Regions from separate parts of the Enterococcus silesiacus genome, predicted to be linked through region 1. Evidence: riboswitches for the same ligand, from Rfam matches in the RefSeq annotation. Region 1 holds a riboswitch; each other region holds the start of a gene.
The links. A riboswitch is a leader RNA that binds a small molecule or an ion and turns the genes downstream of it on or off. The one in region 1 is predicted to bind magnesium.

Region 1 (3,192 bases):
TTAAATAAAGTGATTGTCTTATTGTAATTTGATTCTACCACCGTTGCTGCGTCTGCTGGGCTTGACACCACTGCCAAACTAGCGGAACATAAACTGATTGCTAAACCTGCAACCATCATACCTTTAAAAAGTTTCATAAAAAAATACCTCCTCTTTTTTACTACTGTTTTATAAATAGTAGCTTACTTATATTATTATCCAAACTAAATATAAAGTAAATATATATGAGTGATTTCTCATAATGTTTAAAATATATTAATAATTGGAAGCATTTATCTAAAGAAAATATATTTTTTATGAAGTCTGATTTTTGATATAATGGGATGAGACATGATGAAAGTATCAGAAAGGATCTGTACTAATGAAAAAAGCGACAATTACTAAAACAGTTAATTTATTAGATGGAGGCTGTAATGCTTGTGGAATTATTGAGGATGAAAATTATATGTTGATGATCGAGGATCAAATGATTCCGTTAGAAACATTGACTGTCAATTCTTTGATAACAGCGATTGTTTTAAAAAATGGCTATAAACGAGAATATGAGATGGATGTTATTGATGACTATACACTATACAAAAAAGAAAATTACCAAGTGACACTTAAAGAAGAATATGATTTTCTGACCTATTCAAATGATACAGCAAAAATAGAAACAAAAGATCAGATTATCGATGAAAATAAATTAGCAGAAAAAGTCAATGAACTTCTAGTGACTCTTTTTAAGATTGAAGAATTAGCTTTTAGTTTTTAGAAGATCAAAAGAACAGGTTAAGTTTAGGCTGTGAAACAAAAGTGAATTTTTGTTTCACAGCCACTGCTTTTTATAAACAAAACTGCCAGTTAATAGGAGGGAAAAACTCATAAAATTTATTTTTATGGTTAGTCTACTTGAAAATAGTCTGATGTAGATAGCTTTTCAAACCGTTCTTGTGAGTCAGAGCTGTTTTCGTTATGATCGTAAACAAATAACTTGAAGTCTTCTGTTTTCTTGATTCGTTCAAACGTTTCGCTATCAGTTAAGAGGACGATTTGTTGGCAAAGCCATTCAAGAACAGTCTCAATATCTTGATCGTCTTCCACCCAATCATCAAATAAATGAAGTGAAGCGATCCGTTGATCTTCATCCCAGTCACGAGCGTTATATTTCATGTCGTTTAGTTGGGATTCATTAGAGCCTTTATTTGTATAATAATTCGTTGTTTCTTGCCAAAGATCGACCGAGTTGATACAAAGGTTTATTTCTCCTTCTTCATGAATATTACAGTCTAATGCAAAGGCATAAAATGTTTCATCCGTTTGCTCCAATAGAAAGTTATCAATACTATCAGTCAAAAAATTGAAAAAAAATTCCTGTTGTTTTTCTAAAAAATTTTCCATGGGTGACCTCCAAGTGCTTTGTCTTTTAAACATTGAAACAGATAATGCGGTGAATGTCTATCTAAACATGATAATTGATCTAAAATAGATGTTTTAAGAAAGTATAAAGATTTGTTTAGGTTAAAAGTCTTGTTATTGTTTGAAGTAGCCACAGCAGTGCTAAATGTAGCGTCATTTTTGTTTAATAACATAGTTGGTCAAGCGAATCGTTTCGATAAAATTTAATTTGACTTTGTGATTCGATACGCTTATAGTTTAAAATGAATTAAATACTTGTTAGGTGAGGCTCCTATATAAACATAGGCTACTGCTCAGAAATGTCGAAAGACAGGTACGGGTAGGACAAAATTCGTCGAATTAAGGCGTTTTTCAAAGTAGCTAAAGGCAATGCTTTTTACGTTATATAGTGCTAAAACTCAACGAAGAGAAGATCAAGGTAAGTTGAAAATAAATGGCAGATGTCATAAATTTAACCCTGTAATCTAATCCCTTCGCTGAGTGTTCTTGGTGAGGGATTTTTCTTTTATCCAAGGAAACCTTGAAATTACCTAGTTTCAAGGGCTAGAGTAACCTACCCAACTTTTATGTGTAGAAAGGAATAAATAATGAAAAAATCTGTAAAAATAATGATTATTACCTTGTTAACGATTCTCCTGGTGGCTGTGAGTGTTGGCTGTTATGCGGCTATTTCATTTCAAACGGCCAAAGAAGAGAGTGAATCAAAACTTCCTAATAAGAATCAAAACTTTACTGGTGATGAACAAACGAGTGATAAAGAATTGACGGTCATGGTTGTAGGGAATGACTCTAGAGATGATGATGAAGATCAAGGGCGTTCAGATACGTTAATGGTTGCGCACTATGATGGGAAAACCAAACAGCCTAAATTGATTTCGATTATGAGAGACAGTTATGTCACATTTCCTGATGGCGGACTAGATAAAATAAACGCAGCCTACGCATATGGCGGCGCACAAATGACTAAAGATGTACTGAAAACGAATTTTGATTTACCAATCAATTATTATGTCGTGATGGATTTTAAAGAGTTCAGTGATATTATCGATGAACTTTATCCCAAAGGGGTCACGATCGATTCCGAAAAAGATATCAACTTAGATGGTGTGGATATTCTAAAAGGAAAACAAACTTTGCATGGTAACAGCCTATTGCAGTATGCTCGTTTTAGAATGGATGAAGAAGGCGATTTTGGTCGAATCAGACGGCAACAGCAAGTAATGGATGCTTTAGTTGAGCAGTCTAAAGATTTGATTCCAGTCTGGGAATTGCCTCAGGTTGCAGGGAAAATGGTTGGAAAAATCGATACAAATGTGCCAACCAGTTTATTGATTGATTTGGCGAAAGATTTCCTTTCTGGAAACGTGAAGCCATTAAAATCGTTATCTGTTCCGGTAGAAGGATCATGGAACTTTAATGATTACACAGAATCTGGAAGTGTCATCGAACTTGATGAACAACAGAATGCTGAAGCAATTCAGGATTTTATGAAAGATAATTAATAGTAGACTGATGATCTGCTTACTCATTTTATACTGAGTAGGTAGATCATTTTTTTGTAGACAGGTAAACAAATCAGCTTATTTCTATGCGATAAGAGCATGTGTATGCTATTCTTTAAGAAAACGGTTTACTTTGTTAGAAGGAAGGTTTTTACTATGAAAGTAGTGATTATTGGGGCTTCATTTGCTGGAGTATCAGCTGCTTTAGCGATCAGAAAAAAACATCCAAAAGCTGAAATTCAATTGATCGATAAACAGCGAACGATCGGTTATTTACCTGGCGGCATCAATC
Region 2 (3,192 bases), on a different contig from region 1:
TAAAATATAGCCAAGCTTCATAAATTCTGAAGGCTGAAAGGAAAACGGTCCTAAACGAAGCCAACGCTTTGTTCCAGTTGCTGCTGCCATAACAGGATCGTGGAATTTCACAAGTAATCCCATCAAAAACAGGGATAAGCCGTAAAGTACAGGTGTTGCTTTCCATAAATATTTTATTGGAATGACCATCGTAGCAAACATTGCACCGATTCCTAAAAGAGCCCACAAAAGCTGTTTTTTCAATAAAGGTGTAATTGACTCAACTGCCGGATCCGCATTAAATGCACCATATTGAGCGATGAATCCAACGAGTATCAACAGGAAAACAGGTAAGAGTAGAGCATAATTCACTGCTTCATTTTTTGAAATAACGCTTTTTCTCATACCATCCCTCCTAGCCAAACGCTTTCTCTTATTTCGGTGCCGCGAGCATTCAAGGCAATACCAAGCGTGACACTTAGTATTAATAAACTAGAGCCACCGTAACTAATAAATGGAAACGTTAAGCCTGTCATGGGAATATAACCTAAGAGGCTACCGACATTTACAGCGACTTGCAGACAAAGCAACATTCCGCAACCGATGTAAAGATAAGAGTAATAGAGTGATTTTGATTTTATTGCCAATAAAAATAGGCGTCCGACAATCGAAAAGACCAAAAATAAAATACCTAAAGAAAAAAGCAACCCTAATTCCTCAATGCAAATGGCAAAAATAAAATCTGTATCTGCTGCTGGTAAAAATCCTTTTTTCTGAATACTGTTGCCTAAACCACGGCCGAAAAATCCACCGTTATGCATTGCATAATAGGCATTTGAGGTTTGGAATCCTTTACCGGTTGGATCAATAAAGGGGTTTTGCATGACTTCAAACCGCGTGACTAGATAACTAAACTTTTGCGGCATCCAGTTAGTTGGAAGTGACAATAATAGCATCGTACCCAATCGTTTTATGACAACAAAGCCAATCAAGGCTAATGACATAAACCAAGGAGAGAGTCCGCTTGATAAAAATAATACGAAAACCAAAATAAAAATCATTGATGCTCCAGCGATGTTCGGTTGAAGCGCGACCAAAAACATAAAGAAGACTGAAATTAATAGTGAGTTCCTATGATGTTTAAAAGAAAAGGGTACTAACGTGTCATTTTTAGCTAAGTTTGCAGCTAGATAAAGCACTAGCACAAGAGGAACTAATTCAGATGGTTGAAATAAAAGCACACCTAGGTTGATCCAACGTTTTGCACCTCCAACACTTGTCCCAATTAACGGCAACGCGATAAGCGTAAGAAAGGTCAAGATAAGTATAAAATGCATTATTTTTGGTTTACGAAAAATAGTGAGATTGATTCGGTAAACAAAACTCATACAGACTAGACTGAAAGCAAAATAGGTCGTTTGCTTGATCGCTTTACTGGCAGTTCCAAGCTCACTATCAAGTAAATGGTAAGAGCTAGAGCTATAGACCATTAAAATACCCACGATACAAAGAATCAAATAAGGAATCAAAATATAAAAGTCTAAATAGTGTAGTTTAGATAATTTTTTTGGGTGCTTCATGTTCTCTTCCTCGCTAATCATTTTAATTGATCATCAAATAAAGTTTGCATTAGGAATCGACTTTGATAGTGGTATAAAAAGTTCTTTTTGCTTGGGCTAATGATGAAGTAAGCTTCATAACGACAAAGAAAATCAGCGTCTCTCCGGTAAGATTTCTTTGTTTCTATTTTTTTCACCTCCTAGATAGTTAAAGCTGACAACATTATTGATCAATACAAAAAAACTTCGCCTAAATAACTCAGCGAAGGGGGATTGAATTCAGCACAAATAGAGCTTTTCATCATTCTCATCGTTGAGTTTTAGCACTATGAAACGTAAAAAGCAGAGCTTTTAGCTACTTTGTGAAAAGCCTTAATTCGACAATTCCTGTCCTACCCATTCCTGTCTTTCGACATTTTTGAGCAGTAGCCTGTGTTTCCATAGGAGCCTCACCTAACAAGTTATTCAGATCGCCTTAAATATAGTGAATAACTGCATTTAAGTCAATGCGATAAATGTTAATTTTTTTATAATATAACTGCTCGAAATAAAGAATCAGTGCTATTTTAATGGAAGGCATCTATCTGCTAGAGGCTTCTACCAAGAATCGCCAATTTATTAAACAAATAGCACGGGAAATTTTCTTTACCCTTTCTTAAGTAAGTAAAAAATCTCTAAATCAAAAATGACTATCGCTTCTAGTTGCAAAACATTGTAAGATAGAAGAGGAAAAGTATGCGTTTACTTTAACGCAGAAATGGGAGGAAATGAAATGAGCTATAAAAAAACGTCTCAAGGAAATTGGATACTTGTTGAAAATGAAAATGGGGCAACCCTTGGCTATGCTGAAAATTCTGGTGTTTCTCTGATTGAAAAAGATGGTTTTGCGTTTAAGGATTTGAATCAAAATGGGGTGTTAGATCCATATGAAGATTGGCGTTTACCGCTTGAAGAAAGAATAGAAGACCTAGTAATGAAATTATCTGTTGAACAAATTGCAGGTTTAATGCTGTACAGCAGGCACCAAACTGTTTCTAAAAAGCAAAATCATTTTGTTAAGATGTTTTCTGGAACATATAACGGAAAAACGTTAGACGAATACAATGGTTCGCTTGCCAAGTTGACGGATCAGCAAAAAGAGTTTTTAAAAGAGGATCATATCCGTCATGTGTTATTAACAATAGTCGACTCTCCCAAAATCGCTGCGGAATGGACCAATAATTTACAAGCCATGGCAGAAAGCTTAGATTTAGGTATACCGGTAAATGTTAGTTCTGATCCGAGACACAGCACAAATGCAGATACAGAGTTTAATGCAGGTGCTGGCGGGGATATTTCAAAATGGCCAGAACAATTAGGCTTGGCTGCGGCGTTTGATCCTGAATTGGTTAGGCAATTTGGAGAAATTGCTAGTAAGGAGTATCGAGCGTTAGGGATTACGACAGCCTTATCACCACAAATTGATTTAGCGACAGAACCGCGCTGGATGCGTTTTTCAGGAACCTTTGGCGAAGGGGTGAAATTAGTGACAGCATTAGCTAAAGCTTATTGTGACGGATTTCAAACGACTCACCATGAAAAAGGCGGCTGGGGACTAGAAAGTGTAAATGCGATGGTCAAACATTGGCCAGGTGGAGGCAGTGGCGAAGCGGGG
Region 3 (3,192 bases), on a different contig from region 1:
TGCTATTTTGATCGTACCGATTTCAATGATCTTGATTTTAATTGTTGTGAAAAATTCGCAAAAATACTTTAAAACACAACAAGAATATCTTGGGGTGATTAATGGTAAAGTCGAAGAAACAATCGGCGGATACAATATCGTACGTTTATTCAATGATGAAGAAAACTCTCTTGAAGAATTTAAAACACAAAATGATGTTTTATTTAAATCAGCTTGGAAATCACAATTTCTTTCTGGTTTGATGCAACCGATCATGAACTTTGTTGGAAATTTAGGGTATGTTGCGGTAGCAATTTTTGGTGGGATTTTAGCTTATAACGGAACGATTACAGTTGGAGATATCCAAGCGTTTATCCAATACGTTCGTAACTTAACACAACCTATTGCGCAATTGGCTCAAGTATCTAACTTACTTCAATCAATGGCAGCAGCGGCTGAACGTGTCTTTGAATTCCTTGAAGAGGACGAAGAAGCGCAAACAGTACCAAATCCAGTTAAAATCGATAAAGCCAAAGGAATGGTCGACTTTGAACATGTTCGTTTTGGTTATACGCCAGATAAAATCATTATCAATGATTTCAGTTCACATGTTGATCCAGGCCAAACAGTGGCAATCGTTGGACCAACTGGTGCAGGTAAAACAACAATGGTTAAACTATTGATGCGTTTTTACGATGTGACTTCGGGTGCAATTAAAATCGATGGTCATAATATCAAAGACTTTAACCGTGCAGATTTACGTAAAAATATTGGGATGGTTTTACAAGATACTTGGTTATTTAAAGGAACCATTATGGAAAACTTACGTTATGGTCGTTTAGATGCCACGGATGAAGAAGTTTATGAAGCGGCTAAAGCCGCTCATGTTCACCACTTTATCCAAACATTACCTGGCGGCTATAACATGGAATTAAATGAAGAATCGTCAAATATTTCCCAAGGTCAAAAACAATTGTTAACCATTGCTCGTGCTATTTTAGCGGACAAACCGATTTTGATTCTTGATGAAGCAACATCATCTGTTGATACAAGAACAGAAGGTTTGATCCAAGGGGCCATGAATAACTTAATGGCTGGTCGTACGTCATTTGTTATCGCTCACCGTTTATCAACGATCAAAGATGCAGATAAGATTTTGTATATGCAAGATGGCGATATCAAAGAACAAGGAACACATGAAGAATTACTTGCTGAAGGTGGTTACTATGCGTCACTTTATAACTCTCAGTTTGAAGAGTTAGACGAGTAACAAATAGTTAAAAGAAGCGCTTGTCAAAATTATTTTGATGAGTGCTTTTTTCTTTACTCAAAAAAATGGTGCCATAAATTTACTTAATTTTAAATTAAGAAAAAATAAAGACGCTTAAAATAACTTGAATAAAACTCTTTCCAGCGGTATTCTTTATACAAAATAAATAGATAAATAACCTTGTTAGGTGAGGCTCCTATACAAACATAGGCTATTGCGCAGAAACGTCGAAAGACGCCAATGTGTAAAACAAGAATTGTCGAATTAAGGCTTTTCATAAAATAGCTAAGAATTTTTCTTTACGTTGTATAGTGCTAAAACTCAGACGATGAGATTGATTGAAAGTCAAACGTCTTAGGAAAAAATGTTTGACTTTTTTTATTTTAGTAAATAGCCTGTCTATTTCCTTCATTTTTAACGTCTTAGTTATCTGCCTGCGTTTTTTAGGAGTGCTCTTTGACGGAAATAATCGCTGAATACTTCGCTGCTATTTATTGGGAGAATAAGTTCCAGCGGTTTTTACTTTATCACTATTGTTGCTAGATATTCAAGTAGACTAATTGTGAGCTTATGATCAGATTGAATATAAGATTGAAGGGATTTATTACATGAATAAATTGAAAGAAAAAACATTTACGCCTACTATATTAAGCATTGTATTCTTTTCAGTACTAACCTTATTAGTGGTAAAAAATGTCTCATGGTTTAACAATTTAGATGCTGCGATTTATCGATTTGATTGGAAACCCAATGAGCGAATCACTGATTTTGTGATCGTCTTTGCTAAAATTGCAACGATTGTTCCTGTTTTTATCATAAGTTTGCTCGTTTCATTTGGTTTATGGCGAAATAAACATAAATTGTTGGCAATTTGGATGAGCAGCAATGTCTTAGTTGTCAGTGCTTTAGGTTTTATTATCAAACATCTGGTTGCCCGAACAAGACCCAATGTCACACAATTGGTTGAAAAAACGTCCTATAGTTTTCCAAGCGGGCATTCTCTTTTGGCGATGTGCTTGGTATGTTCGATTCTGTTGAGTGTCCAAGCGATTTACAAAACAAAATCCCCAAATTATCGATTATTAAAAAATGGACTGATCATTTATGCTCTTGTGATAGGTTTAAGTCGAATTTATTTAAGAGTGCATTATCCTAGTGATGTAATTGGCGGTTTTCTTTTAAGTTATGCTTGGGTAAGTCTTTCATATATTTGCCTGCAAAGATTTTATCTAAGCAGAAAATTTGCAACAACGGATTCTAAAAAAAGATTTATTCAGAAAACAATTTTAGGATTTTTAACGTTCCTTTTACTAATCGTTGCCGGGGCCTCAGTATATGGTGCCAACGTGTTCAAAAACGTTCAACAGACAGCGGATAAAATGTATCAACCACTAAATCGAGAAACCAAATCTGTAGAGCTAGGCAAGAGTGAGCCAGTTAGTTTTTTACTTTTAGGTATTGCAAATGATTCAAAGCGAAAAACAGATTTTCGAGCAAACACGATAATGGTCGCAACTGTCAATAATCAATTGAAGAAAACAACGATTACTAGTATTCCACGAGATGCATATGTAGAGATTATCGGTAAAGATGGCGTTTATGACAAAATCAATCACGCACATTCTTTCGGTGGCGATGAGATGATGATCGAAACCGTCGAGCATTATTTAGAGATTCCAATCAATCATTATTTTGTCATTAATATGGACGGTTTAGCGGCTTTGAGTGATGCTGTCGGTGGTGTGACAGTGAATAATGATTTTGAATTTGACGCCGAAGGGATTCATTATCCAAAAGGAAAGCAACATTTAGGTGGTTGGGAAACGTTACAATATGCACGAATGCGCTATGAAGATCCACTAGGTGATTATGGCAGACAAAAAAGACAGCGTGAGGTAACGATTCAGCTTACTAAAGAATTAACTTCTGTGAAAAATGTCCTT
Region 4 (3,192 bases), on a different contig from region 1:
TGTCGATTTTGACATTAATTTCTTTAGGAGCCTGTGCTGAAAATAAAAAAGATACATCGAAAGGAAGCAGTGAAACTATATTGACTAGTAACAAAGAACAATCAACTGAACCTACATCTAGCAGTTTAGACAAAGAAAGGTCGCAAGCAGTTTTTACGGCTGTCTTAGTTGAAGATGCGAAGAAAAACGAAACGGTGGATCAATCGATTCGCTTGGTTTTAAATGAGGTCAAAGCAATTGAAGATCCCGAAAAAATCCTTGGTATGATGAAAAATGAGGGAGTTATTTTAAATGTCTCAACAAACCAATTAGCTGATGATGTTACAGAAGAAAATTTGAAAGCAGGGGATAAGGTCCAATTTACTTTGGTTGATTTACCTGCTATGACGATGTCGATCCCACCACAAGTTGCTGGTAATTCAGTTGTGAAAGTAGAAAAAATTTAATAAAAAATTTAAAAAAACAGATGACTGAAAACGTAAAAAAACATACGTTTTTAGTGTCTGTTTTTTTGATATTTGAAATGATTAAAAAATAAAATTTAAATAAAAGTGTTGACAGTCATTTTAAAATGATGGTATAGTTTCACCTGTAAGATAACTAAATAGATTTGTTAGGTGAGGCTCCTATACAAACACAGGCTACTGCCCAAAAACATCGAGAGATGCCAATGGGTAGAACAGGGATTGTCGATTACAAGGCTTTTCATAAGGTAGCTAAAAGCTCTGCTTTTTACGTTGTATAGTGCCAAAACTCAACGACTAGATCATGCAGGCTTTTTTTTGTGCGCCTATTTATGACCTTCCGCTGAGTTTTGGCGGAAGGTTTTTGCTGTGAATCACTACGATTGGCTTCGCCAGAGTAGATGATGAACAGTACTTGGCGACCAAAGGGAGAGAAGTAACCTTAGTCCTGAATCACCATAATTCGTTACGACTGTATCAAATTCTAAAAGCTTTAAGAATAGACCCACTATGATTAAACAAGGGCCAGAGTAGATGATGAACAGTACTTGGCGACCAAAGGGAGAGAAGTAACCTTAGTCCTGAATCACCATAATTCGTTACGACTGTATCAAATTCTAAAAGCTTTAAGAATAGACCCACTATGATTAAACAAGGACCAGAGTAGATGATGAACAGTATTTGGCGACCAAAGGGAGAGAAGTAATCCATTAAAAGAAACAACAAATTTCTCCAAAATGATGAAGCAGATAGTGAGCATTCCTTAGTAAGCCACGAAAGATAAGACCAAAAAGCCTAACATCCAACAAGCAAATCTAAGAAAGGAGCAAACTTATGCATTTTTAATCAGTATTATTGCTAGTATTTTTGCCGGAATGATTATTGGAGCAGAAAGACAATGGCGGAAAAAATTAGCTGGTATGAGAACGATGACTTTAGTGACATTTGGTTCGTGTCAATTTGTCTCATTGTCTACATTGATCCAAGACGATAGTAGTCCGACAAGAATAGCAGCACAAGTAGTTAGTGGGATCGGTTTTCTTGCTGGGGGAGTGATTTTAAGAGAAGGGTTTAGTGTGACAGGTATCAATACAGCGGCAACTTTATGGTGTTCAGCAGCAGTTGGTAGCATGATTGGAGCTGGGTTTGTGATTGAAGGAGTCCTTTGTGCGGTTGTTTTAATGTTAGTCAATATCCTGTTAAGAAATTTATCTCTCAAAATAGATGATTACACGGTTCAAAGAGAAGACAAACAAATAGAGTCGATCCATTATCTTTCAGTGATTGCGAGTAATACTTGTGAGGTCATGCTTAGAACAGAAATCATCCAATTGTTAGATAAATATTGTTTAACATTTACTAAGTTTTCTTGTACAGACCTAGCAGGAAAAAAAGTCCGACTATTTTTGGAAATCGAAGCGACAAGAAATGGCACACTTGCTGTCAATACGATCATTTCAGAATTATCTCAGCTTTCAGAAATCATCGAGATTAATCAAATGAATAACTAAAAGAATGGAGGAATCAACATGGTAAAGCAGCGATGGTGAAAATCGTAAATTGGAATAGTGAAGAATATTGGGCAGGAATAAAGTTAAGAAACCAGTTGCTAAAAACAAGTGCAGGTAAAGCTTGGATTAATGACTTACCCTTAAATGAAAAAAAGGACATCCATATGGCAGCGATGATTGATGGAAGAGTGGTGGGAACATTACTTCTTTCAATGAAAACTCAAACAGCAGCTCAAATCAAACAAGTGGCTATCGATGAAAGCTATCAAGGGTTTGGCCTAGGAAAAAAATTGCTTGAATCTGCTGAAAGAATTGCAGAGCTGATGAACTTTCAATCTGTATTTTTAACTGGACGTAAGCAAGCTTGGGGTTTTTATGATCATTTTGGGTATCAAAGTGTCGGGTGTGCGTATTCAGATGGACAAGTGATTTTAAAAAAATTCGAGAAAAGGTTTTACGCTAAAAATAATATAGGCAAGCTTGGAATTATTAAACATATAACGCTAAAGGAGATGGAAACAAATGGATGACAGTAGTCAGATGATCAAGGACTTATGTAAAAAGAAACCGTTGTTAAAGATATGTGAATACTATTGTCTATTTGTTTCTAGTATAGTCAAGTAACTTCCTCCGATAACAGCCTCTCTTTTTCCATGAGTCCGTTCCCTAAAAAATACAATATCATTGAAATCAAATGAATGATTGTGTTCTGACAATCGTTTTTGATTTCAATAATCAGAGTTTTAGAAAGAAGGAGAAACAAATGGAGAAAAGAGAATTAGTATCAAAAAAGAGCAATCAATCGTATGAATATTTTGCAAGAAACTCAATTGAAAATATCATAACGTATTTTAAATCTTCTAAAGGAGGACTAACGCATCAGCAAGCCATCCTATCAAGAGAAAAGTACGGAGAAAATATCATTACACATGGTAAAAAAACACCATTGATTGTTGAGATAATCAAAGCATATTTTACCCCTTTTACGATTGTCCTCCTTACATTAGCAATCATTTCGTTCATCACTGATTATGTGATTGCAGCGCCTGAGGATCGTGATCTTGTTGGTGTTTTGATTATTTTAGCGATGGTCTTGATCAGTGGAACAATGACCCTGATTCAATCGGTTAAATCAAATCAAGCAGCAGAAAAATTGAATAATTTAGTAAAAGTTACAGCAACTGTCGTTCGCAGAAAAAAAACAGTAGAACTTCCCA

Region 2: another riboswitch for magnesium. It lies ahead of RV15_RS02045 (FtsW/RodA/SpoVE family cell cycle protein); the one in region 1 lies ahead of RV15_RS08110 (LCP family protein).
Region 3: another riboswitch for magnesium. It lies ahead of RV15_RS09300 (phosphatase PAP2/LCP family protein); the one in region 1 lies ahead of RV15_RS08110 (LCP family protein).
Region 4: another riboswitch for magnesium. It lies ahead of RV15_RS13380 (MgtC/SapB family protein); the one in region 1 lies ahead of RV15_RS08110 (LCP family protein).

Annotation. Positions count from the first base shown of each region.
Region 1 covers NZ_JXLC01000009.1:91,371-94,562, reverse strand. The annotation lists gene RV15_RS08125 (YusW family protein) at 1-137, opposite strand, end outside; gene RV15_RS08120 (DUF4809 family protein) at 362-754, shown strand; gene RV15_RS08115 (DUF4303 domain-containing protein) at 883-1,380, opposite strand; M-box (ykoK) riboswitch at 1,646-1,814, shown strand; gene RV15_RS08110 (LCP family protein) at 1,986-2,900, shown strand; gene RV15_RS08105 (FAD-dependent oxidoreductase) at 3,057-3,192, shown strand, end outside.
Region 2 covers NZ_JXLC01000002.1:180,013-183,204, forward strand. The annotation lists gene RV15_RS02040 (FtsW/RodA/SpoVE family cell cycle protein) at 1-384, opposite strand, end outside; gene RV15_RS02045 (FtsW/RodA/SpoVE family cell cycle protein) at 381-1,559, opposite strand; M-box (ykoK) riboswitch at 1,837-2,006, opposite strand; gene RV15_RS02050 (glycoside hydrolase family 3 protein) at 2,311-3,192, shown strand, end outside.
Region 3 covers NZ_JXLC01000011.1:101,268-104,459, forward strand. The annotation lists gene RV15_RS09295 (ABC transporter ATP-binding protein) at 1-1,249, shown strand, start outside; M-box (ykoK) riboswitch at 1,422-1,589, shown strand; gene RV15_RS09300 (phosphatase PAP2/LCP family protein) at 1,858-3,192, shown strand, end outside.
Region 4 covers NZ_JXLC01000021.1:19,280-22,471, reverse strand. The annotation lists gene RV15_RS13385 (hypothetical protein) at 1-446, shown strand, start outside; M-box (ykoK) riboswitch at 603-773, shown strand; gene RV15_RS13380 (MgtC/SapB family protein) at 1,265-1,975, shown strand; gene RV15_RS13375 (GNAT family N-acetyltransferase) at 2,008-2,505, shown strand; gene mgtA (magnesium-translocating P-type ATPase) at 2,670-3,192, shown strand, end outside.